One region of the Kitasatospora sp. HPM-01-4 genome, then DNA from elsewhere that is predicted to be linked to it. Evidence: riboswitches for the same ligand, from Rfam matches in the RefSeq annotation. Region 1 holds a riboswitch; each other region holds the start of a gene.
What was found. A riboswitch is a leader RNA that binds a small molecule or an ion and turns the genes downstream of it on or off. The one in region 1 is predicted to bind cyclic di-AMP.

Region 1 (10,164 bases):
GAGGTCGCCCACCGGCACGGTGCCCGGGTCGTGCTGGACGCCGCGCAGCTGGCCCCGCACCACCGGGTCTCCGTCCGCGAGCTGGACGTCGACTGGATCGCCTTCTCCGGCCACAAGCTGTACGCGCCCTTCGGCGCGGGAGTGCTGGCCGGGCGGAGCGACTGGCTGGACGCGGCCGAGCCGTACCTGGCGGGCGGCGGTGCCAGCCGCACGGTGGCCAGGGCGGCGGACGGTGAGGTGGCCGTCGCATGGCACCAGGGGCCGGCCAGGCACGAGGCGGGGTCGCCCAACGTGATCGGCGCCTATGCCATCGCCTCGGCCTGCCGGGCGCTGACCGAGGCCGGGTTCGACGCGCTTCAGGCCCGGGAGCGGCGGCTGGTGGAGCGGCTGAAGGCCGGCCTGGCCCGGATCCCCGAGGTGAGGGTGCTCAGCCTGTTCGGCGCCGACTCCGCGCGGGTGGGGGTGCTCTCGTTCGTGGTGCAGGGCTGGAACAGCTCGCACTTCGCGGCGGCGCTCTCCGCCGAGTACGGGATCGGAGTGCGGGACGGGCTGTTCTGCGCGCACCCGCTGGTCCGTACGCTGCTGGGCGGCGAGGAGGCGGCACCTTCGGAGTGCGGTGCGCCCGAGCCCTCGCTGCCCGGTGAGCGCGGTCTGAACGCGATCCGGGTCAGCTTCGGCGCGGGGACGCCCGACGAGCACCTGGACCGCTTCCTGGCGGCCGTCCGCGAACTGGTCACGGACGGCGCGCGGTGGACCTACCGCAGCGAGGGCGGGCGCTGCGTGGCGGACACCCGGCGCGAGCGCGCGTAGCCCCTCCTGCCGGGCGCGGCGCCCGTGGTCCGCGCAGGGGACCGCTACTCGTCGAGGCCCAGCGCGAAGGCGGCCTCCAGGTCGTGCTGGGAGTAGGTGCGGAAGGCGATCTGGGTCTGGGTGTCCAGCACTCCGGGGACCTTGTTGAGCCTGCCGGGGATCACCTCGGCCAGATCGTCGTGCCGCCGCACCCGGACCATCGCCACCAGGTTGTAGCTGCCGGTCACCGAGTACACCTCGCTGACGCCCTCAAGGGCGGCGATGGCCTCGGCGATCTCGGGGATCCGGTCGACGCTGGTCTTGATGAGTACGATCGCGGTGATCACTCGTCGGCTCCTGTCCGTGGGGAGGGGGCCAGCGTATCGGGGCGGGTCAGCGTCGCCGCCCAGGTGGCCAGGTAGCCGGCGGTGAAGCCGATCACGTGCACCAGGTACGCCACCTCGGAGCCGCCCGAGTGCACCGACCACCACTGCGTCGCGAACCACAGCCCGAGCACCAGCCAGGCGGGGAAGCGCAGCGGCAGGAAGAACAGCAGCGGCACCAGTGCGGTGACCCGGGCCCTCGGGTAGAGCCGCAGGTAGGCGCCGAGCACCCCGGAGATCGCCCCCGAGGCGCCGACCAGTGCGCGTACCGCCTCCTGGGAGTGCACCTGCGCGCAGGCGTAGCCGTAGGTGGCCAGCGCGCCGACGGTGAGGTAGCCGAGCAGGAAGCGGGTCCGGCCGAAGCGCTCCTCGACGCCGGGGCCGAAGACGAAGAGGAAGAGCATGTTGCCGAGCAGGTGCAGCCAGCCGGCGTGGACGAAGAAGGCGGTGAGCACCGACAGGGCGGGGATCTTGCCCGGGTCGGGGGAGAACCGGCAGCCGGGTACCACCGGCGGCAGGGTGGCCAGCTGAGCGGCGGTCAGCGGGCGGCCCGAGACCAGTTCGGCGGGTACCGCTCCCCAGCGCTGTTCGTAGCGCTGTTCGGCGCAGACCCGGGCCGGGCCGGTGCCGTAGGCCGGGTTGAGGCCGACGCTGGGGCCGGCCAGCAGCAGTGCCGCGCTGACCGCGATCAGGGCGAGGGTGACCACCGGGGCCCTGACGGGCGGGACGCCGTCCTGAGCGGGGAGGTGGTCGAGGACGGGGGTCGCCATGGAGACGAGCATTCCTCGGGCGGTCCCGGACGACACCGAGGGGTACTGCGTGCGGGCTAGACCGACCGGCGATAGGGCCCGCGGCGTCGCGTGCCGATAGCTCTCTCTCCCTCCTTGCCCGCCATCGGGCGGGAGGGGCCGTCCTTGCCCGCCATCGGGCGGGGGGACCCCCTTCTTCACCCACGCTCCCTATCGCCGGGCGGTCTTGTCCGCCGGTCGCGGCCGCGCAGGTCCGCACCGGGTGGCGGGCCGGGTACGGGCAGGCAATAGGCTTGGGCCGCCATACCTACCGCACCAGCCACCGCAGCCGACCTGGGCGAGAGTCCGGGGAACGCACCGAGAGAGGACCGGCCCGATGAGCATCGCCGCCCCCACCGCCGAGACCCGCTGGCGCTGCACCCTCTGCGGCAACCTGACACGGTTCGACGTGACCCGCTCGGCGAAGGTCGTGGAGTACCTGCACTTCGACCTCGCGGGCGAGTCCAGGGTGGAGGAGACCGAGGTGCTGGCCGAGACCATCGAGTCGGTGCGCTGCCGCTGGTGCAACGCGGTGGACCAGGTGGAGCTGGTGGCCCGTCCCGGTGCCGGGGAGCGGCCGGGCGCCTGAACCCCGACGGCCCCGTCCCGGTACCGAGCGCCTGGCGGCGCGGTCCGGGAGGGGCCGCTGTCCCATGGGGCGGGGCTTGTCGCCCCGGTGTGTGACCGGGTCCCGGGCGGGGCACGGTACACGGGACAATTGCAGAGAGCGGTGGGTGTGAGGGCAGCGGCAAGGGGCCGTGCGGGACCCGCAGAGCAGGATCGGAGCCGAGGACGTGGTGGACACAGCGAGGGGGCCGGCCGAGCCGCAGGGGCGTCCGCCCGCTGTGGATCGGACCGGTGCCGTCCCGGTGGCCGGTGCCGCGCCCGGGCCCGAGGCCGAGCCGACCGGGCTCGAAGCCGTCGGGGCTGAAGCGGCCGCGGTCGAGGCGCCGGCGGCAGGGACGCCCGCTGCCGAGGCTGCGGATGACGCCTCGGCCGAGCCCGAGGTGGCCGAGCCCGAGGTGGCCGAGCCCGAGGTGGCCGGGGCCGCGGAGGCCGAGCAGCTGGACCGGCCGCTGCCCGAGGGGGTGCGCCGCCGGGTGGTCGGGATCGCCGCCGACGCGCTGGGCGGACTGCCGTCGGCCGATGTGCCCGCCTCGCTGCGCCAGTACGCGAAGTTCACCGCGGCCCGCCGGGCCAAGTACGCGGGCACGGCGCTGGCCGCCGCTCTGGAGTCGGAGCCGCTGTTCCGGCTCCGGATAGCGGACCGGCTTCGGCTGGGCCAGCCCGATCTGGTCAAGGCGCTGGAGGCCGGGAGTGTGCCCGGCGCCGCTGACCCGATGGACGTCGCCGCCGCCGCGTATCTGCTGCGGCCGGCCGGATGGGCCAGGCTGGTGGCCGAGGCCGGGGAGCAGGTGGAGCGGGCGGGCGCGGAGGGCGCGGCGGCCGAGGCCGCCCGGCTGGTGGAGAAGCTCCAGGAGGAGCTGGCCGCGGTACGCGCCCAGACCCGGGCCGAGCTGGACCGTCAGCGGGCCGACGCGGAGGGTGTCCGCCGGGAGGCGGAGTCGCTGCGCAAGCGGGTGCGCAGTCTGGAGAGCGACACCCGGCGGGCGCAGGCCGAGGCGCGCAAGCTGCAGCTGGAGCTGGACGCGGCCAGGGCCGCCGCGGGGGCCGAGCGCAGTGCGGCGGAGGGCGAGGCCCGGCGGCTGCGGCACCGGATCGCCGAGCTGGAGACCGCCCTCGAGGCCGGTCGGCGGTCGGCGAGGGAGGGGCGCGGTATCGAGGACATGCGGCTGAGGCTGCTGCTGGACACCGTGCTGCAGTCGGCCCAGGGGCTGCAGCGCGAGCTGGCGCTGCCGGTCTCGCAGATCCGTCCGGGCGACCTGGTGGACGCGGTGGTGCCCGGTTCGGCCTCGCCCAACGACGTGGCCCGGCGGGGGCTGGCGGAGGACGACCCGGCGCTGCTGGACCAGCTGCTGGCGATCCCTCAGGTGCACCTGGTGGTGGACGGCTACAACGTCACCAAGACCGGCTACCCGTCGCTGCCGCTGGAGCAGCAGCGGATCCGGCTGCTCGGCGGTCTGGCGATGCTGGCCCAGCGCACCCAGGCGGAGGTCACCTGCGTGTTCGACGGGCAGGACCTGGACGTCCCGGTGATCATGGCGCCGCCGCGCGGTGTCCGGGTGCGGTTCAGCCGGACCGGGGAGACGGCGGACGAGCTGATCCGGCGGCTGGTGCGGGCCGAGCCCAAGGGGCGTCCGGTGGTGGTGGTCTCCGCCGACAAGGAGGTCGCCGACGGGGTGCGGAAGGCAGGGGCCCGTCCGGTGTCCTCGGTGCTGCTGCTGAACCGGCTGTCCCGGTCCTGACCTGCGGGTTCGGTCTCCGCTGACAGCCTGCCGGGGGTGGCTTTGACGACACTTCGGACATTTTCGACAATGTGTGACGGTCCAGTGAATCCCGTGCGGGGGCTGGGGGTTGGGGCGGCAGGGGGAGTGGCGCTAATCCGTCATCTTCACTAGGGTCTGGAGTCAAACCTATTTTCCGGAATTCCGCCCGAACGGGCGGGTCCAGCAGGAAGAAGGAGCCAGTCCCTTGGCCAGCCACCGCCGTCCCAAGCAGCCGAGCCGCGCGCGGGTGTCCGTGCTGACCGCTGCAGCTGCGACCGCGGTCGCCCTGTCGGCCAACGCGAGCGCCCACGCGGCGCCCCAGCCGAGCAAGGACGAGGTCAAGGTCCAGATCGACCAGCTGAACAAGGAGCAGGAGCAGGCGGCCGAGAAGTACGACGGCGCCCAGGAGCACGCCGACCAGCTTCGCAAGCAGGCCGCCGATCTGCAGGACCAGGTCGCGCGGGGCCAGGAGCAGCTGACGCAGCTGCAGACCAGCCTGTCGGCGGTGGCCGCCGACCAGTACCGCTCGGGCGGGATCGATCCGTCCGTGGCCCTGATGCTCTCGTCGAACCCGAACGGCTACCTGGACCAGGCCTCCAGCGCCCAGCAGGTCAACCAGACCGAGGCCGACATCCTGAAGGCGCTGAAGGAGCAGCAGGCCCGCCTGGACCAGCAGAAGCAGGAGGCGGCCTCCGTCCTCGCCGAGCTGGACCGCAACACCCAGCAGCTGAACGACGCCAAGGCCCAGGTGCAGCAGAAGCTGCAGGACGCCAACAACCTGCTGAACTCGCTCACCGCGCAGGAGCGGGCCGCCGTCCAGGCCGCCGACCGGGCCTCGCGCGGCGACGCGCGCGCCGACCTCGGCTCGCTGCCGACCGCGGGCGGCTACGCCGGTGTCGCGGTGGCCGCGGCGCTGAGCATGCGCGGGCACGACTACCACTGGGGCTCGGCGGGTCCGGACGAGTTCGACTGCTCCGGACTGATGCAGTGGTCGTACGCCAAGGCCGGTGTCTCGCTGCCGCGTACCTCGGAGGAGCAGATGGGGATCGGCTCCCGGGTGCCCTCGCTGTCCCAGGCGCAGCCGGGTGACCTGGTCATCTACGAGGGCGGTGGCCATGTCGGGATGTACATCGGCAACGGCATGGTGGTGCACGCCCCGCACACCGGTGACGTGGTGCGGACGATGCCGGCGGACGCGATGACGATCGTCACCATCCGCCGCGTCTGACGGCCGCCGCGATCCGGGCTTCCGGCCCGCCGAAACCGTCCTGTGACGCAGGGCACTTCGGCGGGCCGTTTCCATGAGGACCTGTCAGCAAGTGGTGTCCGGTTCGTCACTCTCGGTCGGTTCACAAATGAACTTGTCGCTGATTCAGAATTTTTTCTGACAAGGATTTGAATGAATCACGGTTTGGTTACTAGGGTCGGGACTTGAACCACCGCACAGTTGATCACCCAGCCAGGGTGGCGGCGGGGGTTACCGTCGAGTCCGAGAGGCAGCTGGGCAGTTCAACTCCTCACAGGGAAGCCCCTGTTGGGGGTGCTGCGGATCGGAGCCGGGGAACCACGTTCCTCGGGGTGAATCGGCGCCAGGTCGGTCGGCCGTCGTGGGCGGCGACCGGTGAGGCGTCGTAGGGCATCTCTTCCAGCCCGAACCCGTCAGCTCACCCGGTAGGCGGACGTAGGAAGAAGGAGTCCGCCTTAGTGGCGTCCCATCGTCGTCCCAAGCCTCCAAGCCGTGCCCGCGTCAGCATCCTGACCGCGGCCGCCGCGACCGCGGTGGCGCTCTCCGCGCAGACCGGCGCGCACGCCGATCCGAAGCCGACCAAGGACGAGGTCGCGACCCAGGTCGACCAGCTCAACGAGCAGGCCGAGGTCGCGACCGAGAAGTACAACGCGGCCACCGAGAAGCAGCAGACCCTGCAGAAGCAGGTCAACGACCTGCAGGACCAGGTGGCCCGCCAGCAGGCGCAGGTGAGCACCGTGCAGGGCCAGCTCGCCCAGGTCGCGGCCGAGCAGTACCGCAACGGCGGTATCTCCCCCACGGTCCAGCTGATGCTCTCCAGCTCGCCGGAGAACTTCCTCGACCAGGCCGGCTCGGCCCAGCAGGTCGGCATGTCGCAGGCCGACGCGCTCAAGACGCTCAAGGGCGAGCAGGAGAAGCTCGACCAGCAGAAGTCCGAGGCGCAGTCGAAGCTGGCCGAGCTGGATGCCACCACCAACGAGCTCCGGGCCTCCAAGGAGGACGTCCAGGCCAAGCTGGCGAAGGCCAAGGATCTGCTCGACTCGCTGACCCAGCAGGAGCGCGACGCGATCCAGGCCGCCCAGAACCAGGCCGCCTCCGACGCGGCCGCCAACGCCCGTGCCTCGCGCGGTGACAGCCGTACCGACCTCGGTTCCGGCGGCGGTGGCGGCAGCAGCAACGGCGGCAGCGGCAAGGGCGGCGGTGGCAGCGTCAACGCGCCGTCCGGTTCGTACGCCGCCGCCGCGGTCGCCGCGGCCGAGAGCCAGGAGGGCAAGCCCTACCTGTGGGGCGCCGTCGGCCCGGGGGCCTTCGACTGCTCGGGCCTGATGGTCTGGTCGTACGCCAAGGCCGGTGTCTCGCTGCCGCGCACCTCGCAGGAGCAGGCCACGGCCGGGACCAATGTCGGGACCAACATCGCCAACGCCCGGCCCGGCGACCTGATCATCTACTACGACGACCAGCACCACGTCGGGATGTACGTGGGCGGCGGCCAGGTCATCCACGCCCCGCGCACCGGCAAGCCGGTCCAGTACATGAGCGCCACGGCGCTGCCGATTTCGGCCATCGTCCGGGTCTGACCCGGAGCCGGCCCGCCGCAGGCCCGACCCTCTTCCGGGGGCCGGGCCTGCGGCGTTTCCGAGCATCCGGATCGATGTCCGATTTGTGGTCAAATATTCGACACTGCAGGGGCTTGGACTAGATCCTCCGGAATCGCTAGTGTCTGGCGCCGGTCGGTCTTAGCCGAGGACGAATGGAGCAGCCGCCCCCATGTCGATGCACCGCCGTTCCCCCCTGTCGGGCCAGCCGCGGCTGGCCCGCGCCCTGGTGTTCACGGCAGCGGCCACCACCGCGCTCGGCATAACGTTCGGCGGTGCGGCCCAGGCGGCCCCGCACGCACCGGCGGACCCGTCCAAACAGGAGATCAGGGCCCAGGTCGACCAGCTGTACGAGGAGGCCGAGCGGGCGTCGGAGCGGTTCAACGCCGCCGAGGAGCGCCAGCGGCGGCTGCAGAGCGAGGCCGAGGGCCTGCAGAACCAGGTCGCCGCCGCACAGGAGGAGCTGAACCGGCTGCGCACCGATCTCGGCGCGGTCGCGGCCGCCCAGTACCGGGCCGGGGGTATCGACCCGGCCGTCGCGCTGATGCTGGACTCCGACCCGGCCGGGTACCTCAGCCGGGCCCGCAGCCTCGACCAGGCCGCCGAGCGGCAGAGCGCCACCGTCCGGCAGGTGATCGACCGGCAGCTGAGGCTCGACCAGCGCCGCGCCGAGACCGTCGCCAGACTCTCCGAGCTGGAGGACGCCCGCCGCGCCCTGGCGGAGAGCAAGCAGCAGATCCAGCAGCGGCTCGACCAGGCCCAGCGGCTGCTCAACACCCTCGGCACGGCCGAGCGGGTCAGGATGGCCACCGAGGACGCCAAGGAGGCCGAGTGGCGCGCCACCCGCGGCACCGACCGGCTCGATCTCGGTGATCTGCCGGCCTCCTCCGACCGCGCGGCCACCGCGCTGGCCGCCGCCGTCTCCCGGATCGGCTCGCCCTATGTGTACGGATCCACCGGTCCGCGTACCTTCGACTGCTCCGGTCTGATGTACTGGAGCTGGCGGCAGGCCGGAGTGACCCTGCCGCGCACCTCGCAGGCGCAGATGTACGCGGGGCGGCGGGTGAGCCTGAGCGAGGCGCGACCGGGAGACCTGGTGATCTTTTTCAGGGACATGCACCACGTCGGCATGTACGCCGGCGGCGGGGTGGTCGTGCACGCGCCCCACCCGGGCGCCAGGGTCCGCTACGAGAGTGTGAACGCGATGCCGGTGGCCGGGGTGGTGCGGGTCTGAACACGGACCAGGAACCGCTGGTCACCGACCTGCCCCGGCCGACCGGGGCAGGTCGGCCCGTGCTGTCCCGGCGCGGCGCGCTGCTGCTGGCGGCCGGCGGACTGGCACAGCTCTCCGGCCGGGGCGCGCGCCCCATCGCCCGCCCGGCCGCCGAACCCGCCGGGGCGGGCCCGTCCGCCAGGCCCCGGATCGAGGCCCTGCTGTCCCGGCGGGCCAGGGCGCTGCTCACTGCGGACCGGGCCGGGCTGCTCGCCGACGTCGCCCCCGAGGCCCAGGGCGCCCAGCAGTCGGCGCTGGCCCGCTGCCGCGCGCTGCCGTTCGCCGAACTCTCCTACCGCATGACCGACTTCACGCAGTCGCGGAGCGTGGACCGGGTCACGGTCCTGGCCGATCTCGGCTACCGGCTGCGCGGTGTGGACGACCACCCGGCGCTGCTCGGCCGCACCCTGGAGTTCGTCCGGCGCGACGGCACCTGGCTGCTGGCCGGGGACGAGCCGACCGGGGCCGCCGCGCTCTGGGACCTGGGTACCGTCCAGGCGGTGCACGGCAGCCGGTCCCTGGTCCTCGGGCTCGCCGGGAGCACCGAGCTGCAGATGATCGCCCAGATCGCGGACCAGGCGGTACCGGCGGTCCGGGAGGTCTGGGGCGACGGCTGGGCGGACCGGCTGCTGATCGAGACCGCGCGGAGCGAGGAGCAGTTCGCCCGGCTGCTGAACGTCTCCGCCGCCGACTACCAGGGCATAGCGGCCGTCACCACGGCGGCCGCCGGCGCCCCGCACGGCACCGCCGCGGACCGGATACTGCTCAACCCGGACGCCTTCGCCGGGCTCAGCGACCTGGGCCGCAGGGTCGTCACCACCCACGAGGCCACCCATGTCGCGACCCGGGCCGACACCAAGCCCTGGACCCCCCTCTGGCTCTCCGAGGGCGTGGCCGACTACACCGGCTACCGGGGCAGGGGCCGCACCGCCCGGCAGATCGCCCCGGAGCTCGCCGGCGACGTGACGGCCGGCCGGCTGCCCACCGCTCTCCCCCTGAACGCGGACTTCGCCGCCGGCTCGGCCGGCATCGCCCAGGCCTACGAACTCGCCTGGCTGGCCTGCGAGCTGATCGCCACCCGGTGGAGCGAGCAGCACCTGGTCGCGCTCTACCGGGCGGTCGGCGCGGCCGAACCGGCCGGGCCCCAGGGGCTCGACGGGCTGTTCCGCACGCAACTGGGCATCGGCCTGGACGAGTTCACCCGCCGGTGGATCGACGAGGTCCGCCGGCTGCCGACGCTCTCGTAGGGGTATCCGGCGTCGCGGACCGGCGCTACTGCCGCGCGGTCTCGGAGTCGAGGCCGTCCAGCAGGTCCTGCTCGTAGGCGATGCCGGGACGGACCGGGTAGCCGGTCCGCTCCAGTGCCGGCAGGACGACGGTGCGTTCCGCGTCGGGCCCCCGGGTGGAGCGCCACAGGCGGCGGCAGGAGACCACGGTGGCCGCCAGCAGCAGTCCGTTCCGTGCGGTCAGCACCGCCACGCCCCACGGCTGGCTGTGGTGCACCTGGCCGAACAGGAGCGGGAACTCCAGGGTGGTGAAGAACGTGGCGAGGAGGATCAGCGCCGCGACCGGCCGTTGGCTGGTGCCGCGTACGGTCAGACAGACCGCCGCCACCCCGACCAGCCAGACCAGGTACTGCGGGCTGATCACCCGGCTGGTGACGGTGAAGATCAGCAGAGCGGCGAGTGCCGCGTCGTACGTGG
Region 2 (10,164 bases), 2.5 Mb from region 1:
TTCACCGATGCCTCCCGGCAGGTCGAGCGGTACCGCGACGGCCGGGTGCTACTGGCCGGGGACGCCGCCCACATCCACACCCCGATGGGCGGCCAGGGCCTCAACCTCGGTGTGCAGGACGCCTTCAACCTCGGCTGGAAGCTCGCCGCCGAACTGCACGGCTGGGCGCCGCCGGGGCTGCTGGACAGCTACCACGACGAACGCCACCCGGTGGGCGCCATGGTGCTGGAGAACACCAGGGCCCAGGGCGTGCTCAGCCTGCCAGACCTGGACGTCCTCTCCCTGCGCGGCATCTTCGCCGAGCTGCTCGCCACGCCGGAGGCCAACCGGCGGATCGCCGGGATGATCTCCGGACTGGACATCCGCTACCGGATGCCGGGGGAGCCCGCGCACCCGCTGCTGGGTGCCCGGCTGCCGGGGATCGAACTGCTCGGCGGGCGCGGCCTGTTGCTGAGTGCCCAAGGCCGGCCGGATCTCGCCGGGGCGGTCGCGCCCTGGTCGGACCGGGTCGACTGCACAGCCCGGGACGGAGGGGACGGGCCGAGCATCCTGGTCCGGCCCGACGGCTATGTCTGCTGGGTCGGTGAGGGTGCGGACGGGGGGTTGCGGGAGGCGCTGCACCGGTGGTTCGGGGCGCCCGCGCGGGTGTAGGGGGCATCCGAGCGGAGCACCGCCCAGGCCGGTATCCGGCCCGGGCGGTGCTCCGACCGCGTACGCCCCCGGCCGGGAGCGCACGCGCCCGGCCGGGCAGCGCCCGGCCAGGGTCTCACCAGGTGACCGGCAGCTCGTGCACTCCGTAGATCGCCATGTCGGTCCGGTAGCGGACGTCCTCGTAGGGGATGGCCAGCCGCAGACCGGGCAGCCGCTCCAGCAGCGTCTGGAGGGCGATCTGGAGTTCGGCACGGGCCAGCGGCTGGCCCAGGCACTGGTGGACACCGAAGCCGAAGGAGAGGTGGCGGCGGGCCTCCCGGGTCACGTCCAGCCGGTCGGCGTCCTGGAACACCTCCTCGTCCCGGTTGGCGGTGGAGATCATGGACAGCACTCCGTCACCGGCCTTGATCAGCGTGCCGTCGATCTCCACGTCCTCCAGTGCGACCCGGGGGACACCGAGGTGGACGATCGTCAGGTAGCGCAGCAGTTCCTCGACCGCGCCCTTGATCAGGGAGGGGTCGGAGCGCAGCCGCTCGGCCTGCTCGGGGTTCTGCAGCAGGGCCAGGGTGCCGAGCGCGGTCATGTTGGCGGTGGTCTCGTGGCCCGCGATGAGCAGCAGTACGCCCATCGCGGCGGCCTCCTCCAGGGTGACCTCGCCCTTGGCGACCAGCCGGCTGAGCACGCTGTCGTCGGGTTCACGCTGCTTGCGGGCGGCCAACTCGGCCAGGTAGGAGTTCAGTTCGTCCTGTGCGGTCTCGACATCGGCCGGCGTCGAGCTGAGGCTCAGCAGTGCGTGGCTCTGCTTCTGGAAGAACTCGTGGTCCTCGTACGGGACGCCGAGCAGCAGGCAGATCACCAGTGAGGGGACCGGCAGGGCGTAGTCGCGCACCAGGTCGGCCGGCCCGCCTCGGGCGATCATGCGGTCGAGCGTCTCGTCCACGATCTGCTGTATCTGCGGCCGCATCGCCTCCACCCGCTTGATGATGAAGTCACCGGTCAGAAGTCGGCGTTGGCGGGCGTGCTCGGGGTCGTCCAGGCGGATGAAGGTCGGGGTGGAGCGGGTCACCAGCTCGCGGCGTCCGGGGAAGAGGATCGGGAACCCGGGGTGGCGGATGTCGGCGCTGAACCTGCGGTCGCCGAGCACGAATCTGGCCTGCCGGTGGCCGGTCAGCAGCCAGCACTGGCTGCCGTCCCAGAGGCTGACCCGGCTGATCGGGCCGGTGGTGCGGTGGGCCTCCTCGTAGGCGGGCGGGGGAGAGAAGGGGCAGGTGCCCCTGGCGGCGGGAACGGTCGGCATGCTGTCGGCCGCACCGTTGGCAACGGTGGTCATGCGGTTCCTTCCACGTGCGTCTTCCAGGTGCGTCTTCCGAGCGCTGAAGAAACGGGGGGACCGGGCTGTCGGTGCGTCAGGAAGGCCGGGAACGGCGTCCGGTGCTGTGCTGTTCGACGTCGCCGGTGCTCAGGAGTCGCCCTCGTGCACGGTGATCACGTTGGCGGGGCAGAGTGCGGCTGCCAGCCGGACCTCGGCGTGCACCGAGGGGTCGGGGCGATCCGTGAGGAGCTGGACGAGTCCGTCGTCCTCGCTCTGGTCGAACACCGTGGGGGCGGTCAGTACACACTGTCCCGCGCCGCAGCAGCGGTCCTGATCGATGGTCACCTTCATCGCGCGCACCTCGGGTGGGAGAGGGGAATCAGTTGCCTCGGGCAACTGATTGCAATCTAACCCACGCCCCGTCGCGCACGAAGGGCTTCTTGCCAACTCGCGGGGTTTGGCCGGAATCCGACTCCCGAATCCCCGCTTCCGAATCCACCCGACGCCATGGCGGTGGAGGCGGGTGCGGGGCTGGTTCCCGAGGTGTGGTCGGAACCTGAGGACGGGCTGTGGCGGGCTGACGGAGAATCGGGAAGTCCGGTGGTGCCCGGACGGGTCTTGTGGTCTCATACAACTAGTTGAATGACGAACCGTGCGGCTTCCGGATCCACCTCCAAGGCCAACTGCCCCAATCCCGGAGGGACTTGACCGGAGCGGCGAGCCCCAGGCGGCGAGGCCGGACCGACGACACCTTGGAGCGACCCGAGATGGACCTGGCGAACGCCACCGACGCCGATACCTTCACCCGCAGCGCCGCCGTGGTCGCCACCGGCACCGCCACCGACTACCGGGTCGAGATCCGCGCGGGCAAGCACCCGGTGGCCGCCGACGAGCCGGAGTCCTCGGGCGGCCAGGACACCGCTCCGACGCCGATCGGCCTGCTGCTCTCCGCCGTCGGCTCGTGCACCGCGATCACTCTGCGGATGTACGCCCAGTGCAAGGGCTGGCCGCTGGAGCAGGTCCGGGTCCACATGGCCTACGAGAAGAGCGAGCACGGCGACCGCCTCACCCGCCGGATCGACCTCACCGGCGAACTGGACGAGGCCCAGCGCGCCCGCCTGCTGGACATCGCCGAGCGCACACCGGTCACCCGCGCGGTCCGCGACGGGCTGCCCATCGTCGCTGCCGGAGGTGCCCGCCACTGACCGAGGGTTCGGTGCCGGACGCGTCGGACCAGGCGGGCGGCACGGGGGGCGACAGACGACAGACCAGGGGGAAGCTGTGACGTCGAACAGCCATGACACGACCCGCCACTCATTCGCCGGACGCGGCTACGCCGGGTACGGCCTGGGGAGGATCCTGCCGGTCTTCTCGGGCCGTCCGGCCTTCCCGGGACACCGAACCGCAGGCCGCCTGGCCGGCGCGGTCTTCGCGGCCGACCCGGCCGAAGCGGTCTTCGAGTGGGCGGACTTCACGCCGACGGGCCACAACCGCACCAGGGTGCGCAGACGAGCCCTGCACACCCTGGTGAGTCTGGTCGGCGCCGCCGCCTTCACGATCACCGGCGTCGTCTTCGACTGCACCAAGGTCCACATGTGGATGCACTACGCCGATGCCGAGGAAGTCCCCGCGGTGGTCACCTCGGCCGAGTACGTCAAGGCCGGGACCAAGGAGAGCCCCGCCGCGATCAGGCTCACCATCGACACCGGACAGGGCCCGGTCGAGGCGGCGGCCGACGACCCCTGGACCGGCCCGGACGGCCTGTCCGCAGGTGACCACGTGCAGGTCCTCTTCGACCCCGACCGGCCCGGCCACGCCGCCTTCCCCGGTCAACTCGACTGGAGCACCATCGCCTTCCCCGGTGGGGCGTTCACCGTGATCGGCCTCGGACTGGCCGGGCAGGAGGCCCTCCTCGCCGCCCGGATGCTCCGGTACCGCCGCTCCTACTGACCGGGCCGGTCGCCGGGACGGCTCGCCCGCCGGGCACACCCGCCCGCCGGCCCCGTCCGTTCCCCGGGAGCGCCGGCCGAGCGGGTGCCGCGCCGCCGAAGGCGCTCGAACGGTGTCAGCCGAGAGGAAGCGGACGGATCATGCACACCCGGGGCCAGCGGTCGAGCCCGTGCTCGGCCTCCCGGCGGCGGATCTCCCGCAGGCCGGCGGTGAGCGCGGACTGCTCCAGCGGACGGAAGCCGCAACGCTCGTAGTACGGCGCGTTCCAGGGGACCTGAGTGAACGTGGTGAGGGTGAGCGCGGGCATCCGGTCGGCGCTCGCGCAGGCCGCCAGGTGCTCCAGCAGCGCGCGTCCGATGCCCTGCCTGCCATGGTCCGGGTGCACCGACACCTGCTCGACGTGGAGGTTCCCGTCCACCGGCTCGGCGAGCACGTACGCCACGGGACGGTCGGCCGCCTCCACCGCGACCCAGGCCAGCCCGGCCCGCTGGTAGCGGGTGAGCTCGTCGATCGTCGGCGGCTCGTCCTCGGCGATCTCGGGCATCCCGATTGAGCGGAAGGACTCACCGGCCGCCCGCTCGATGTCCTGGAGCTGGGGGAGGTCGTCAATTCGGGCCAGTCTGATGATCATCGTCCCATTCTGGGTGCATCTCGCACGCCTTGGCCACTCGTTATTCCGCCGCTGCCGCCTTCCCGGCCGTGGGGCGGCGGCGAACCGGCCGTGGCCCGGCCGCGGCCCGGCCGCGTGGTGTCTCAGGTGGCGTACCGCCCGCCGGGCGACGGCGAGCTGAACGTCGGCGCCCGATGCGGCCGGTCATAGTGGCGAGATGACAGAGCGTCAGGCCGGTGACCCGGACCACGGCCCATCCCCCCGGCCCTCCCGTCGCAGCATCCTGACCGGGGCCGGATGGGTCCTGCTGGCCGCCGGTTGCGGTGAGCACCGCACCGCCCCCGCCGCGTCGACCACGCCCAGCGGCCCGGCCGCCACCCGGACCGGCCCGACCGCCGCGTCCCCCGCCGCGCCATCGGCGCTGCCCGCGACCTCACCCTGGACGCCGGGCGCCGGCGAGATCCAGCCGGACGTCAAACTGCGTGCCGTGCAGCTCGTCGAGGCGCTCGGAGCCTGGCCGGACGGCGGACGGGGCACCGCGCAGGCCCGGGCCAGGATCGCACCGCTCGGCCTCGACGCCGCCCTCGCCGACCAGGCCGGCCCGCTGCTCCCGGCCGCCGACCGGGCCGCCCTCCAGGTGATCGTCGCCCAGTACGGGGGGATCCTCGCCGACTCGGCCAGTGTCCTGGTGGTCTGCGACCAGTGGACCGGGACGGCAGCCGGCCCGGCCGTGCCCGGCGGCACCACGGTGGACGTGCGCCTGAGCGCGGCGAGCCCCCGCTGGACCGTCACCGCCCTGCACCCGGCCGCACCCGGACCGCCGGCCTCCGCTCCGTCCCCGCTCGCCGCGCGGGTCCTGGCGGACCACCGGATCACCCTGCCCCCGGCAGCCGTGGCCGACATCCGCAGCGGTGCCGTCCACGACAGCGTGCTGACCGCGATGCTGACCCTGGCAGGCGCTCATGACTTCGCGGTCAGCGTGATCAGATCAGGCCACCCGCTCGACGTGTTCGGCACCGATCGTCCGAGCGACCACCCGCGCGGCCGGGCCTTCGACGTCTGGCGGATCGACGGCCGTGCCGTGGTCGACCCGGCCACCCCGCACGCCCTGGTCGACGGCTTCATGCGCGCGGCGGCCGCCGCCGGGTCCTACAACGTGGGCGGGCCCCGTCAACTCTCCGGCGGGACGACGCCCGACCAGTTCTTCAGTGACGCCACCCACCACGACCACGTGCACATCGGCTTCGCGACCTGAACCCTCCGCAGCCCGACGACCAGCGGGCCGCAGCCGCGTAACCGCGGCTCCGTCCCGAGCCGTTGACCCCGGCCCGGGACGGAGCCGACGCGTCAGCGCTGCTGCAGGTTCAGGGCCTGGCCGGGGAGGATCAGATCGGGGTTGTCCCCGATGGTGCCCTTGTTGCTCTCGTAGAGGTGCTGCCAGCCGTCGATCTGGTGCGACCGGGCGATAGCGGAGAGGGTGTCCCCGTGCTCGACGGTGTAGGTCTGCGGCGTGGTCGTGGCCGGTGCGGCCGGTGCGGCCGGGGCACCGGGCGCCGACGGAGTGCCGGGGGCGGCGGGGCTTCCCGGCGTCGCGGGCGCGGTGGTCGCGCCGGCGCCCGCGACGGGTGCCGCCGGAGCTTGCGGGGTGCCGGTGGCGGCCGGGGTGCCCGGCGCCTGCGCCGCCGGGGTGGAGGCGCCCGCGCTCGGACCGTCGGCCTGCGCCGACGGGGACGGCTGGGCGGTGCCGGGAGCCGCCGGGCTCGGCGTGGCCGGAGCCGTACCGGTGCCCGGATCGGCGGACGGAGCGCCCGAGGGGGCGTCGGCGGCGGCCGCGGCGTTCATGTGCTGGATGTAGACGTCGTGCTGGACGGTCCAGTGCCAGACGCCGTTGTCCTGGAACCAGTACACACCGGCGTTCGGGTCGTAGCCGGCGCGGCCGGGGAAGGTCGGGTCCGGGGTGCCCGGCGTGCTGCCGCCGGTGTCGGCGGAGGGAGTGCTCGGCGTGGGCGTGGCCGCCGGGGCGTCGGGCGCCGGGGCGGGCGTGCTCGTGGCCGAAGGCGCCGGGGTGGGCGTGGCACCGGTGGTGGAGCCGCCGGTCAGACCGGCCGAGCTGGCGCAGTTGGCCCAGAGGCCGGAACCGGACTCCGCGAGGACGCGCTCGGCCACGGCTATCTGCTGGCTCCTGGTGGCGTGGTCGGGCTGGGCGGCGTACTTGTCGCCCCCGTGCGTGACCCAGGTGCGCTGGGTGAGGCCGAGGCCGCCGTAGTGGCCGTTGCCGTCGTCGGCGGTCCAGTTCCCGCCGGTCTCGCACTGGGCCACGGCGTCCCAGGTGGTGGCGGGCGTGGCGTGCGCTCCGGTGGCGGTGAGCAGCGGAAGGGCCAGACCCACGCTCGCCACTCCGGCGGCGGCGATGGCACGGTCGGCCTGAGTGGGTCGGCGGTGGCGGCCGGAACCGGAAAAGACCACGGGACGTTCCTCTCCGTACGCCTGCGAGGTGAGCTGTCGGGTTCGGACCGGGAGGTGGCCCGGCCGCGCGGGTACGCGGCTTCACCCCAAGCCGTGGGGGCGGCGACTGACCTGGTTCCCCCGCTCCTGCCCAGGGTTTGCTCGATGTCCCGGACACGGGCGGGCAGGACTCGGCGTACTGCGTCCGGGAGTCCGCAACAGCGAACTGGAGGGAGAGTAGAGGGATCATCACCTGGATAACAAGCCCGTATCCGGTACATCACACAAAAATCACGAAACCCTCAGTTTCCCGGTGGGCACCGCCCCTCGGCCGCCACCGTCGGGCAGCGGCGTCAACTCCGCTGCCCGGGCGAGCATCTAGACGAGCACTCCGCCGCCGTCCACGGTCGCGGTGGTGCCCGTGGTGAAGGGCTGGCGCATCAGTGAGACGTAGACCTGTGCGATGTCCGCCGGCTCACCGACCCTGCCCAGCGGGGTCGCGGCCGCCGTGCTCCGGTACAGCTGCTCGCGGTCCGCGTCGGTCAGCGGGGCCCAGAGCGGGGAGCGGACCACTCCGGGAGCGACGGCGTTGACCCGGATCGGGGCCAGCTCGAGGGCCAGTGCGCGGACCGAGGCCTCGATCGCACCGCAGATGCCGGCCGCCACCGTCCACCCGGGACCGGGGCGGGCGCCAGCCGTCCCGCTGGTGAGGACTACCGAGCCGGACGGCCGGAGGTGGGGGAGGGCGGCGCTGACGGCGGCGAGCGCGCCGAAGTACCGCAGGCGGAAGAACTCCTGGGCCCTCGCGAGGTCGAGGCCGTCGGCGGGCAGCAGGGCCAGCGGCTCGCCCGCGGTGAACACCAGGTGGTCGAACTCCCCGATCGCGCCGAGGAGTTCGCGGACCTGGGTCGGGTCGGCGAGGTCGGCGCTCTCGCCACGGGTACCGGCCGGCAGTGCGGCCAGCGCCCGCTCCACGCTGTGCGGATTGCGGGAGGCGACCACGACCTCGGCGCCGTCCTGGGCGGCTTGGGCCGCGACGGCCAGTCCGATGCCGGAGGTTCCGCCGAGGACGACGACGCGCTGATCCGAGAGGGGCATGACGTTTCCACCTTCACAGGTAGGTGCGACGGGGTAGGTGCGACCGAAGCTGTCGGCCGGCACCACCACGGTGCTCCCCTGGGGCGGATGGTGTCCAAGACCTCTTCGGCCCGCTGTCATACCCTTGGGGTATCAGGGGGATTCAGGCGGTTCGGGAGGGGCGGGATGGACGTCGATCTGCGCAAACTGCGCTACTTCGTGGCGGTGGCCGAGGAGCTGCACTTCGGCCGCGCCGCCACCCGTCTGCACATCGCCCAGCCCGTCCTCTCCCGCCAGATCCGGGCGCTGGAGGCCGAGTTGGGCGTTCCGCTGCTGTACCGGGACCGGCGCTCCACCGCACTCGCGCCGGCGGGAAGCCGGCTGCTGGAAGAGGCCCGGCCGCTGCTCGCGGCCGCCGAAACGCTGCGTCGGCGGGTCCGGGAGGTGGCCCACGGCACCGTGTTCACCATCGGGTTCATGCCCGGCATCACGACCACCGTCGCCGCCCGGGCGTTCACCGCCCGCCACCCCGAGCTGAGCGTCGACTTCGTCCAGACCTCCTGGGACGACCAGACCGCCGTCGTGCGTGAGGGCCGGGTGGACGTGAGCTTCATCCGCCTCCCCGTCGACCTGGACGGCCTGCGGGTCCGGCGGCTGTTCACCGAACCGCGCGTCGCCGCCCTGCCCGCCGACCACCCGCTGGCCGGGCGCGCGGCCGTCACCATCGCCGACCTCGCCGGCGAGCGGCTGCTCCAGGACCCGTCCGCCGTCCCGGAGTGGCCGGCCGGCAGCGGATACCGGGGCGGCCACCGGTCCACCACCCGTCCTGCCGTCCGGACGGTGGAGGAGAAGGTGGAGCAGGTCGCGGCGGGGAACGGCATCGTCGTCCTGCCGCGCTCCGTCGCGCTCGCCTACCCGCGCCCCGACATCGTCCGGCTCCCGGTCACCGGCATCGCCCCCCACCAGGTCTGCCTGGCCTGGAGCGGGGCTCGCAGCTCGCCGCTGATCGAGGAGTTCGCCGAGATCGCCCTCGACTGCGCCGCCGGATAGCCGGCACCGAGGGGTGCGGAGAACCGCCTGAGTGGTCGCGCGGATCGGCAGCGCGCCGCCCATGTGGTTCCCCGCACCCCTTCGTGGCCCTGACGGGCCGGGGGAGCCTCAGCGCGTCTCGCGGTGGAGCCGCTCGAAGTCGCCGACCAGGGCCGCGGGCGAGGGCAGCTCGTTGATCTCGCTCCGCAGGGCGGTGGCCGCGTCGCGCAGGCCCTTGTCCTCGAGCAGGCGGGTGAGCTGCGCGGCGTCCACCGAGTCGCTGTCGGAGCTGAGCGCGAACCCCTTGGTGACGGCGGCCGAGACATTGATGAAGTGGTCCGCGCCCTGCGGCAGGATCAGCTGGGGGACACCGGCGACCGCGGCGGTGAGCATGGTCCCGGAGCCGCCGTGGTGGATCACGGCGTCGCTGGCGTCGAGGAGTTCGGCCAGCGGGGTCCACGGCAGCGGGCGGATGTTGTCCGGCAGGGTGCCCAGCGGGGTGAGGTCCGCGTCGCCGACGGCGAGCAGGAAGTCGGCGTCCACCTCGGCGGCCTGCTCGGTGAGCCAGGCGATCGGGTTGACCCCGGCGAACTCGGTGAGCACCGTGCCGAGGGTGACCGCGATCCGGCGCCGCTCGCCGCGGCTGGTGAGGTCCGAGGGAACGACGCCGCCGCCGTTGAAGGGGACGTAGCGGACGCGCCAGCCGCCGCCGTCACCGCCGAGCGAGGCCGGGACGACGTCGATCACGGTGGGCTTGCCGTGACCGGTCAGTCCGTGCGCCTGGTAGTCGGCGGCGAGGAGGTCGGAGAACCGGTCGAGCATCGGAAGGCCCTGCATCACACCGAAGTTGTGGGACACGGTGGGTATGCCGAGCTTGGCCGCGACCAGCGGAGCGGCGGCCGCGAAGGGGTCCATCACGATGATGTCCGGGCTCCACTCGGTGGCGACCCGCAGCAGTCCCTCGATGGCGACCCGGCCGTGCTCGGCGAAACCGATGGCGGCGCGCTGGAGGATCTCCTCCTGGGTGCTGTCCTTGGCGACGTACTCCGCGGGCTGGTCCTTCACGACCCGCTTGAAGGCCTCGATGATG
Region 3 (10,164 bases), 460 kb from region 1:
CCCGTGGACGCGCCGTAGCGCATAGGTTCACAACTGTTCCCGAGCGTCAACGAACGACCACGTCGCGTCGATGCGACAGGTCGCGTCAGAACTGGAGACCCGTCATGGCCACTGCCGTCACGCCCGCCCCCGCCACGGTCCTCGCCGACCACCTTCCGCGAGCGACCACCCGGCTCGGCGGCCAGGTGCGCGAGCTGGCGCTGGTCGCCGGCGGTGCCGCGCTCACCGGCCTCGCGGCGCAGCTCTCGGTGCCCGTCCCCGGCTCACCCGTGCCGGTCACCGGCCAGACCTTCGCCGCGCTGCTGGTCGGCACCGCCCTCGGCGCCCGCCGGGGCGCGGCCTCGCTCGCCCTGTACCTGCTGGCGGGCATGGCCGGGATGCCGTGGTTCGCCGAGGGCTCCTCGGGCTTCGCGATGCCCAGCCTCGGCTACGCCATCGGCTTCGTCCTCGCCGCCGCCCTCACCGGGGCGCTCGCCCGGCGCGGGGCGGACCGCAGCGTGCCGCGTACGGCGATGGCGATGGTGCTCGGCAGCCTGGCCATCTACGCGGTCGGCGTCCCCTACCTGGCCGCCTCGCTGCACGTTCCGCTGGCCAAGGCCGCGGACCTGGGTCTCTACCCCTACCTGGTCGGCGACGGCCTCAAGGCCCTCCTCGCCATGGGCGCCCTCCCGCTGACCTGGAAGCTCCTGCAGCGCCGCGGCTGAGCCGGGCCTGCCGGCCGGGGCCCCGGGGCTGGTCCCGGCGGCGGGACTCCGGGGCGGCGTGAGTCCCTGCCCGACCGGCCGCATCCGCGGGCAGCCCGTACCGCCGCCGGGTTCCCCGGCCGGCGGGTTGCGACACCTCAGGGCGCGGGGAGCCGCGCGAGGGGCAGTGCACCTCGCACCGGGCCGCTCGCGCGGTTCACCGCGCCTTCCGCGCTCCCCGGCCGACGGCGTCGGCACCCCGCGGGCGAGCGGCCGAGCGGGCCCCGGGGCGCTCGCCCGCACCCTGATCAAGTTCACCCTCGCCCCTGGAGCGGTGCGCCCCGGCCCGCATGCCACACTCATACGCATGCGCGTCTACCTGGGTTCCGACCATGCCGGATACGACCTCAAGAACCACCTCGTCCAGTGGCTGAAGGAGAACGGCCACGAGCCGATCGACTGCGGTCCGCACATCTACGACGCCGAGGACGACTACCCGCCGTTCTGCCTGCGCGCCGCCGAGCGCACCGCCGCCGACCCCGAGGCGCTGGGCATCGTGATCGGCGGCTCGGGCAACGGCGAGGCGATCGCCGCCAACAAGGTGAAGGGCGTGCGTGCCGCGCTCGCCTGGAGCGAGCAGACCGCCTCGCTCGGCCGTGAGCACAACAACGCCAACGTGATCAGCATCGGCGGCCGGATGCACACCGTGGAGGAGTCGACCCGCTTCGTCGAGGTCTTCCTCAACACCCCGTACAGCGGCGAGCCGCGCCACACCCGCCGGATCGCCATGCTGAGCGAGTACGAGACCACCGGCGAGCTCCCCCCGATCCCGGCCCACCACCCGCAGGGCTGATCCCGGCCGGGCTCGCGCAGGCTGCCGTACGGGTGCTCGGAGCCCGTGCGGCGGCCGGTCGCGACATCCCGGGTGAACCACCCGGGACGCCTCCGCCGGCGCGCCCTCGCGCAGCCCGGTGACCCCCGGCCGCGCCGAGCGCCGCCGGTGTCACCCCGCCGAGGCACCCCGAGCCCGGCTCGCGCACCGCCATCGGCTGTCACCGGTTTCGCCGGGCGCGACCGATTTCCCGCCATATTCCCAACGGCCGTGCCCCACAGGCTCGGTGGCCTCCCTGGCCGGCGGCCGAAAGGCGCCCGCGAGGGGCGGCGCAACCCGCCCGACACGCCACACCCGTCGACGCCGCCCCGGGCCTGTGGATAAGGTCGGAGCCCATGGCTGGCAGCACGCCGGGCGCACCGCCCCAGACGACTGCGAAGGGGCCCGCCGCGACGGCGACCGCGGACCCCTGGACGGCCCGGCTGCGCACCAGGCTGTACCGGGCCCGGCGCACGCTGCGCCGGACCGGGGTGGACTACTTCCGCGGCGACGCCTCCGACTGGCTCGCCTTCGCCGCGTTCCTGGCGACCATCCCGCTGCTCGTGGTGCTGAACGTCTGGTTCCCCGCCTGGGTGACTCCCACCGCGCTGGTCCTGCCGATCCTGGCCGGCTCCCTGCTGCTGCGACCGGGCACCCTGGTGCTGCTGTACGCGGCCGCCGCGCTGGGCCTGTCCACCGAGTCGGTGATCCACACCGGCGAGCGAGTGGCCAGCGAGCACCCCGAGAGCTATGTCTTCGGCGTCACCCCCGGCGCGGCCCTGGTGGTCGGCGCGGTCGGGGTGGCCGGCCTGCTGCTGGCGCAGTTCCGCAGCCGGGTCGGCGTGCCCTGGCGCGGCGGCGGCACCATGCTCTTCGACCTGCGCGAACGGCTGCGGGTGCAGAGCCAGGTCCCCGTGCTGCCCGAGGGCTGGTACGCGGACATGGCGCTGCGCCCGGCCGGCGGCCAGTCCTTCTCCGGTGACTTCGTGGTGGCCGCCAGGACCGGGCCGGGGCGGCGGGTGCTGGAGTGCGTCCTGGCGGACGTCTCCGGCAAGGGCATGGACGCCGGCTCGCGCGCCCTGCTGCTGTCCGGCGCCTTCGGCGGCCTGCTCGGCTCGCTGCCCGCGCACGAGTTCCTGCCCGCCGCCAACGGCTACCTGCTGCGGCAGGACTGGGAGGAGGGCTTCGCCACCGCCGTCCATCTGGTGCTGGACTTGGACACCGGTGAGTACGAGCTGCTCTCGGCCGGGCACCTGCCGGGGATGCAGCGGCGGTCGGGAGCGGGACGCTGGGAGGTCAAGGAGGCGGCCGAGGGGCCGCTGCTCGGGATCTACGACGGCGCCAAGTTCGAGGGAGTGCGGGGCCGGCTGGACCGCGGCGACCTGCTGATGCTCTGCACCGACGGTATGGTCGAGGTGCCCGGGCGCGATCTGTCCGAGGGCATGGACCGGCTGATGGGCGAGGCCGACCGGCTGGTCGCCGGGGCGCTGCTGCAGAGCGGCAGCCGTGGTGCGGCGGTCCGGCTGATCGAGACCGTGGCCAAGGACGTCAACGACGACCGGGCGGTGCTGCTGCTCTGGCGTCAGTGAGGCGGCACGGAGCGGTGCGAGGCGGTACCGGCCGGTGCCGGTGCCCGGGCGGCAGTGGATTCGAACACCGGACAGGTGTGTCAAGTCCGGCAGCCGATCTTCGGCCAATCCTGACGGGCCCCCGACGCGGTGCCGCCGCCGCTGCCCGACCACTGGATCACCGCTGACCGGGCCGGTGGGGGAGCCCCTGCCGACAGTTCGTCAGAAGCCCTGGGCTATCGTCTCGGTCGGCGGAAATTCGTCTCACATGCCAGGAACTTCCAGCCGGGCTTTCGGCTACGCCTTTACGCAGTCGGCATGACCGACCACACTGAGTCGGTGGGCGGGACTGGTCGGTATCGGTAGTCGGGGGATGGGGGGCGTTGCATGCGGCTCTCGGTCGGCGCCACACGGCCGTGCCCCGCCAGACAGGCCGGGCTCCGGCGTCGCCACAGGGTTTCCGGATGAAACCCCGCAACGTAGTAAGGAAGTGAGTCCGGGTGGTGCTCTCCGTCTCCGCACTGGTGCTGTTCGGTGCCCTCGTCTTCATCTTCATCCGCAACAAGCAGTTGAAGACCAGTCACGCGATCATTTCGGCCCTCTTCGGATTCATGCTCAGTGCCTCCACGGCGGCGGAGCCGATCAAGAACTTCCTCACCTCGGTGGCCAACAGCCTCAAGTCCTTCTCCGGCTGAGCCGACACCCGTCCGGCCGGTCCTCCCGGATCAGCGCGCGGCGCCGGGTGCCCGGCGGGGGTGACGCCGGCCGTGGCCCGGGCCGTACTCGGTCACCGAGTACCCCTAGCGCCGGGCGGACCGCAGTACGTGCCTGACCCGGGCCAGCAGTCCGGGCCTGGGCGCCGGTGCCGCGACGGGTGCGGGCACCGGGACGGAGCACACGGGCTCCGGCTGCACTCCGCCCTCGGGGATCAGCAGGACGAACAGGCGGGCCCAGCAGAACCGCTCGCCGCGCGGCCAGTCCAGTGCGTGCAGTGCGGCCGAGGCGGCCTCCGAGACCTCGCCGTTCAACCGGACCTCGGCGATGTCGTCGCCGGCCCGGCCGCCGAGGAACAGCTTCACGCCGTTCAGCTGTCCGCCGGTGAGCCTGGGGCCGAGCGCCTCGGCGATCGCGGTCAGCGGCTGGTGGTCGGCCAGCCAGCCGGCCAGTCGCTCGTTGCCGAACCCGAAGACGGCCGCCGGACCCTGGATCGCCCGCCAGCCCGCCAGCTCGGCGGGCCGGTAGTGGTCCCCGTGCTCGCCCCGGTGCTCCAGCAGCTCCACCACGGTCGAGGCGGTGGTGGTGGCCCACATCTTCACGGCGTTGTCGAGCTTCTCCTCCTCGGTCTTGCCGAGCCCGGCCGCGCAGTCCCAGACCACGGGGGCGTCCGCGCGCCCGAGGTCGAGGACGAAACCGAGGTCCACATGGCCGCTCCCGCCCTGGCCCGGGTGCTCGCGGACCGCCACCGCCGTGGTGCCGGGACCGCGGACCACCTCGCCGTCCACCGTGAACTCCACGCCGAACTGCGCCATTTCGCGGACCACACTGCGCTGGATGACGGCCATACGGTCCTGCGGGCGCACGGGTGGGCTCCTAGCTCGAATAAATGATCGTTAAGGCGAACGCTCGCGAGGGTATCGGCCGCGGGCCCCTGCGGGAAACGGACCGTCAGCCGTGTCCGGCACGGTGGGCGTGACACAGCTCACCGGGGAATCTCCAGGTCGCACCGGAGGGTGTCCGGATTGATGCGGAGTGTGGATTCCATGACGATCTGTGTGGATTCGTCCGGCCGACCGTGACCGATCCGGCTGCACACGGCGGTTCGGCGTGACCGGAGAGTGACCGCCGGCCTCCGGTGTCCTTATGCGCTCCTTATGCCTAAGCGGGGCTAACTTGCTCCGTGTACGTCGGATCGGTTTTTCTTCAGCCAGCCCGGTCATCGTCCGGGTCGGCCCGCCAGGTGGAACGCCGAGTCCTGCCGCCGCCCGGAGGCCGCACTTCGCGCAGTGCACGGCAGGAGCGGGGGAACCACAGGCAGGTCGCCGCGCCCGGAGAACCGGGCCGGCTAGGGGTGAAGCCGCTTCCCGGCGGCCGGGCTACTTCCGGTCCGAACCCGACAGCTCACCTCGCAGGCGTCGGAGAGGACTCCCCATGCTCGCGCAGGACGCCCGCCGTTCCCGGCTGCCCCGATTCGCCCGCCGCGCGCTGGTCGCCGGCGCGACCGGCGCCGCCCTGGCGCTGCCCGCCACCGCGGCCCAGGCCGCCCCGGCCTACACCTCCCCGGTGGCCAACCCCCACCTGGGCACCCCGTACCACGCGACCGGCTCCTCGTGGGTCAGCGGCCACCACACCGGCGTGGACTTCCTGGTCTTCACCGGCACCCCCGTCAGGGCCGTCACCACCGGCACCGTGGTCACCGCGGGCTGGGGCGGCTCGTACGGAAACCAGGTCGTCATCCGGCACACCGACGGCAAGTACTCCGAGTACGCCCACCTCTCGGCGATCAACGTCCGGGCCGGTCAGTCCGTGGCCGTCGGCCAGCAGATCGGCCGTTCCGGTGCCACCGGCAACGCCAAGGGCCCGCACCTGCACTTCGAGGTCCGCACCGGCCCGGCCTACGGCTCCGACATCAACCCGGTGAGCTACCTGGTGCGCCACGGCGTCCGCCTCTGACACGCACTCAGCCCGGACGGGGCTGGGAACACGACTTCGGCCCCGGGCCGACGGTGGAAACCGTCGGCCCGGGGCCGAAGTGTCTGGAGCGGGTGACGAGAATCGAACTCGCGTGACCAGTTTGGAAGACTGGGGCTCTACCATTGAGCTACACCCGCGTGCCGCATACATGCGCATACGACGCCCCCGGGAACCTGTCGGTCACGAGGACGGAGTCAGCCTACCTGGTTCGGTCGGTTGCTTGCACACTGCTTTCGGTTCCGGGCATGTCCGGTGGGCTCCCGATATAGCGGCGAGCGCGGCCCGGCCGACGTGTACGCTTCCTCTCGGCACCACGGGGTGTGGCGCAGTTTGGTAGCGCGTCCGCTTTGGGAGCGGAAGGTCGTCGGTTCGAATCCGGTCACCCCGACAGTGCGGCAGGGTCTCGTCAGCGGGCGGGGCCCTGTTGGCTTTCCCGGACGGCCTCGCTCTTGAAGCCGTGTGCGGCGCCGGTCAGTTGACGACACATCGGGCCCTTCCGGGGGTCGGTCGGCCGGTGGCCGTGCGGCCGCGTCCGGTGCGCCGGGGCCGCGCCCGATCGGGCGGCGGCACGCTGATCGCGGGCGGGCCTGGCGTCCGCCTTTCGTGGTACCGGTAGGATGGGCCGCTGGCCGGTAGTCCCTGTGCATACGCGCAGGTCGACCGCCCGAGGGCGAGGAGTCACGCTCACCGTCCACCACGTACGGGAGATGCAGCCCCAACCGCCCATCGCCCGTCTCGCCCGTGCCGGATGAGCCGGACGGGCGGAGACAACCTGACCGCAAGCCCTTAGGAGACCCAACCGTGAAGAGCGCCGTCGAGACTCTGAACCCGACCCGGGTTCGACTCACCGTCGAGGTGCCCTTCGAGGAGCTCAAGCCCAGCCTCGACGCGGCGTACAAGAAGATCAACCAGCAGGTCTCGGTCCCGGGCTTCCGCAAGGGCAAGATCCCGGCCCGCGTCATCGACCAGCGCTTCGGCCGTGCCGCCGTGCTGGAGGAGGCGGTCAACGACGCCCTGCCGCGCTTCTACACGCAGGCCGTCGACGAGGGCAAGATCGAGGTCCTCGGTCAGCCCGAGATCACCGACATCGAGGGTGTCGAGCGGATCGCCGACGGCGGTGACCTGAAGTTCACCGCCGAGGTCGACATCCGCCCGGAGATCACCCTGCCGGACTTCACCGCCATCGAGGTCGAGGTCGACCCGATCGTGGTCGAGGACGCCGACGTAGAGAAGTCCCTGGAGCAGCTGCGTGAGCGCTTCTCCTCGGTCAAGGACGTCGAGCGCGCCGCCGCCGAGGGCGACGTCGTGATCGTCGACCTGGAGGCCAAGGTCGACGGCGAGGTCCCGGAGGACGGCACCGCCTCCGACGTCAGCTACGAGATCGGCTCCGGCCGTCTGCTGGACGGCATCGACGAGGCCGTCGTCGGCCTGTCCGCCGGTGAGGCCAAGACCTTCACCACCGAGCTCAAGGGCGGCACCCAGGCCGGCAAGAGCTCCGAGGTCACCGTCACCGTGAAGACCGTCCAGGAGAAGGAGCTCCCGGCGCTGGATGACGAGTTCGCCCAGCTGGCCAGCGAGTTCGACACCCTGGAGGAGCTGAAGGCCGACTCCCGCAAGCGCCTGGAGCGCATGCGTGAGTTCGACCAGGCCACCCAGGCCCAGGAGCGCGTCCTGGACGAGCTGCTGAAGCTGGTCGAGATGGAGTACCCGGCCAAGCTCCTCAAGGACGAGGTCGAGACCCGCCGCCACAACCTGGAGCACCACCAGCTGGAGCCCATGGGTCTGAACCTGGACACCTACCTCACCACCCAGGGCAAGACCCTGGAGGAGTTCCTGGCCGAGACCGAGGAGCAGGCGAAGAAGGGCATCAAGACCCAGTTCGTGCTCGACGCGATCGTGGCGAAGGAGGAGCTCGGCGTTAACCAGGAGGAGCTCACCGAGCACCTGATCCGCCGTGCCGCCGGTTCGGGTCTCACCCCGGACCAGTTCGCCCAGCAGGTCGTCCAGGGTGGCCAGGTGCCGCTGCTGGTCGGCGAGGTCGCCCGCGGCAAGGCGCTGGCCACCGTGGTCGAGGCCGCCACCGTCAAGGACACCAACGGTGAGGTCGTCTCCTTCGACGACGCCGAGGACGAGGCCGACGAGGCCGCTGCCGAGACCACCGAGGCCTGAGTTCCCGCGTAGTTCCGGATGGCGAGCCCGGGCACCTTTCGGTGCCCGGGCTCGCTGTTTTCGAATGCCGACCCTGCGCTCACAGCGAACAGTTCTGTGTGGGGGATTCCGTGGCCCGGGCTGAGCGTTAGGGTCCTTAGACAGCGACATTCACGCAGTGAAACTGCGACAAGTGACGGCTGCCCCCAGTCCGTCCAATTCAACTGAGCAGGTGGCTAAGTGACGTTCCCGCAGATGCAGATGCCTGGCCTCATGGCGCCGCACGCCGCCGCTGGTGACGTGCTCGGTGGCCTGGGGGACCAGGTCTACAACCGGCTGCTCAACGAGCGCATCATCTTCCTCGGCCAGCAGGTCGACGACGACATCGCCAACAAGATCACCGCCCAGCTGCTGCTCCTGGCCGCTGACCCGGACAAGGACATCTACCTCTACATCAACTCTCCGGGTGGTTCGATCACCGCGGGCATGGCGATCTACGACACCATGCAGTACATCAAGAACGACGTGGTGACGATCGCGATGGGCATGGCGGCCTCGATGGGCCAGTTCCTGCTCACCGCCGGCACCCCCGGCAAGCGCTTCTCGCTGCCGAACGCCAACATCCTGATGCACCAGCCCTCCGCAGGCCTCGGCGGTTCGGCCACCGACATCCGGATCCAGGCCGAGCAGCTGCTGCGCACCAAGCAGCGCATGGCTGAGCTGATCGCGCACCACAGCGGCCAGACCATCGAGAAGGTCACCGCGGACTCCGACCGCGACCGCTGGTTCACCCCGGAGGAGGCCAAGGAGTACGGCCTGATCGACTCGATCATGCACAGCGCCGCGGACGTCCCCGGCGGCGGCGGCACCGGCGCCTGAGCGCCGTCCGCACCCCAACCTCGTCCCGTACGCACTCGGAGGCCAAGAACCCCATGAACACCCCCCAGACGCCCCGCGGCGAGTTCTACGGAGCCCGCGCCGAGGGCCGCTACATCGTCCCGCGCTTCGTCGAGCGCACCTCGCAGGGCATCCGCGAGTACGACCCGTACGCCAAGCTGTTCGAGGAGCGCATCATCTTCCTCGGCTCGCAGGTGGACGACGTCTCCGCCAACGACATCATGGCCCAGCTGCTGTGCCTGGAGTCGATGGACCCGGACCGCGAGATCCAGATGTACATCAACTCGCCCGGCGGCTCCTTCACCGCGCTGACGGCGATCTACGACACCATGCAGTACGTGAAGCCGGACATCACCACGGTCTGCATGGGCCAGGCGGCCTCCGCCGCCGCGGTGCTGCTGGCCGCCGGTACGCCCGGCAAGCGGATGGCGCTGCCGAACGCCCGGATCCTGATCCACCAGCCGTACACCGAGACCGGCCGCGGCCAGGTGTCCGACCTGGAGATCCAGGCCAAGGAGATCTTCCGGATGCGTGAGCAGCTGGAGGAGATGCTGGCCAAGCACTCCAAGAAGGACATCCAGCAGGTCCGCGACGACATCGAGCGCGACAAGATCCTGACGGCCGAGGAGGCCCTGGAGTACGGGCTGATCGACCAGATCATCTCGACCCGGAAGACCTCGCTGACCGACTGACGTCGGCAGCCCCGGGCGGGGCGTACATGACTCACGTGATGTACGCCCCGCCCTCGTTCCGTTCCGGTCGGGCCCCGGGCCCGGCACAATCTAGTGCGGGCCCATGCCCGCGAGACGGCATCTGTTCGGTATCAATTCGCCCAGGGCGTAGGGCAGAGCTGTCGAAGTCGGCGGATTCACCGGCTCAGCAGAGTACCGTCGGATACCGAGACCGAACGCCGACGGCGCAGCCGGTCCACAGCACCAGGCCCCGGACCTCCGCGGGGCCCCTGGCGAAGGGGAAGCACCTCGTGGCACGCATCGGAGACGGTGGCGACCTGCTCAAGTGCTCGTTCTGCGGCAAGTCGCAGAAGCAGGTGAAGAAGCTGATCGCCGGGCCAGGCGTGTACATCTGCGACGAGTGCATCGACCTGTGCAACGAGATCATCGAGGAGGAGCTCGCGGAGAGCTCCGAGGTGCGCTTCGAGGAGCTCCCGAAGCCGCGCGAGATCTACGAGTTCCTCGATCAGTACGTGGTCGGCCAGGACCTGGCGAAGAAGGCGCTGTCCGTCGCGGTCTACAACCACTACAAGCGGGTCCAGGCGGGCGAGGCCGGCCGAAGCGGCGGCAACGGC

Region 2: it holds a riboswitch for cyclic di-AMP, as region 1 does, so the genes downstream of both, ACSMTC_RS37780 (transglycosylase family protein) here and ACSMTC_RS27585 (C40 family peptidase) in region 1, are expected to answer to the same signal.
Region 3: it holds a riboswitch for cyclic di-AMP, as region 1 does, so the genes downstream of both, ACSMTC_RS25410 (M23 family metallopeptidase) here and ACSMTC_RS27585 (C40 family peptidase) in region 1, are expected to answer to the same signal.

What each region holds. Positions count from the first base shown of each region.
Region 1 covers NZ_JBPQGP010000005.1:6,314,703-6,324,866, forward strand. Annotated here, with positions in the region: gene ACSMTC_RS27555 (aminotransferase class V-fold PLP-dependent enzyme) at 1-810, shown strand, start outside; gene ACSMTC_RS27560 (Lrp/AsnC family transcriptional regulator) at 855-1,136, opposite strand; gene ACSMTC_RS27565 (rhomboid family intramembrane serine protease) at 1,133-1,942, opposite strand; gene ACSMTC_RS27570 (hypothetical protein) at 2,298-2,549, shown strand; gene ACSMTC_RS27575 (NYN domain-containing protein) at 2,968-4,326, shown strand; gene ACSMTC_RS27580 (C40 family peptidase) at 4,553-5,575, shown strand; cyclic di-AMP (ydaO/yuaA leader) riboswitch at 5,879-6,041, shown strand; gene ACSMTC_RS27585 (C40 family peptidase) at 6,052-7,170, shown strand; gene ACSMTC_RS27590 (C40 family peptidase) at 7,361-8,422, shown strand; gene ACSMTC_RS27595 (hypothetical protein) at 8,482-9,708, shown strand; gene ACSMTC_RS27600 (glycosyltransferase 87 family protein) at 9,734-10,164, opposite strand, start outside.
Region 2 covers NZ_JBPQGP010000005.1:8,769,039-8,779,202, forward strand. Annotated here, with positions in the region: gene ACSMTC_RS37745 (FAD-dependent monooxygenase) at 1-651, shown strand, start outside; gene ACSMTC_RS37750 (cytochrome P450) at 767-1,981, opposite strand; gene ACSMTC_RS37755 (ferredoxin) at 2,111-2,314, opposite strand; gene ACSMTC_RS37760 (OsmC family protein) at 2,731-3,168, shown strand; gene ACSMTC_RS37765 (hypothetical protein) at 3,245-3,913, shown strand; gene ACSMTC_RS37770 (GNAT family N-acetyltransferase) at 4,029-4,544, opposite strand; gene ACSMTC_RS37775 (hypothetical protein) at 4,741-5,778, shown strand; gene ACSMTC_RS37780 (transglycosylase family protein) at 5,871-6,989, opposite strand; cyclic di-AMP (ydaO/yuaA leader) riboswitch at 6,994-7,139, opposite strand; gene ACSMTC_RS37785 (SDR family oxidoreductase) at 7,347-8,066, opposite strand; gene ACSMTC_RS37790 (LysR family transcriptional regulator) at 8,232-9,095, shown strand; gene ACSMTC_RS37795 (nucleotide disphospho-sugar-binding domain-containing protein) at 9,204-10,164, opposite strand, start outside.
Region 3 covers NZ_JBPQGP010000005.1:5,853,700-5,863,863, forward strand. Annotated here, with positions in the region: gene ACSMTC_RS25385 (biotin transporter BioY) at 105-704, shown strand; gene ACSMTC_RS25390 (ribose-5-phosphate isomerase) at 1,051-1,536, shown strand; gene ACSMTC_RS25395 (PP2C family protein-serine/threonine phosphatase) at 1,911-3,143, shown strand; gene ACSMTC_RS25400 (hypothetical protein) at 3,623-3,817, shown strand; gene ACSMTC_RS25405 (DUF6348 family protein) at 3,923-4,702, opposite strand; cyclic di-AMP (ydaO/yuaA leader) riboswitch at 5,110-5,267, shown strand; partial or broken gene ACSMTC_RS25410 (M23 family metallopeptidase) at 5,391-5,792, shown strand; tRNA gene ACSMTC_RS25415 (tRNA-Gly) at 5,877-5,950, opposite strand; tRNA gene ACSMTC_RS25420 (tRNA-Pro) at 6,128-6,201, shown strand; gene tig (trigger factor) at 6,615-7,982, shown strand; gene ACSMTC_RS25430 (ATP-dependent Clp protease proteolytic subunit) at 8,223-8,840, shown strand; gene ACSMTC_RS25435 (ATP-dependent Clp protease proteolytic subunit) at 8,894-9,550, shown strand; gene clpX (ATP-dependent Clp protease ATP-binding subunit ClpX) at 9,841-10,164, shown strand, end outside.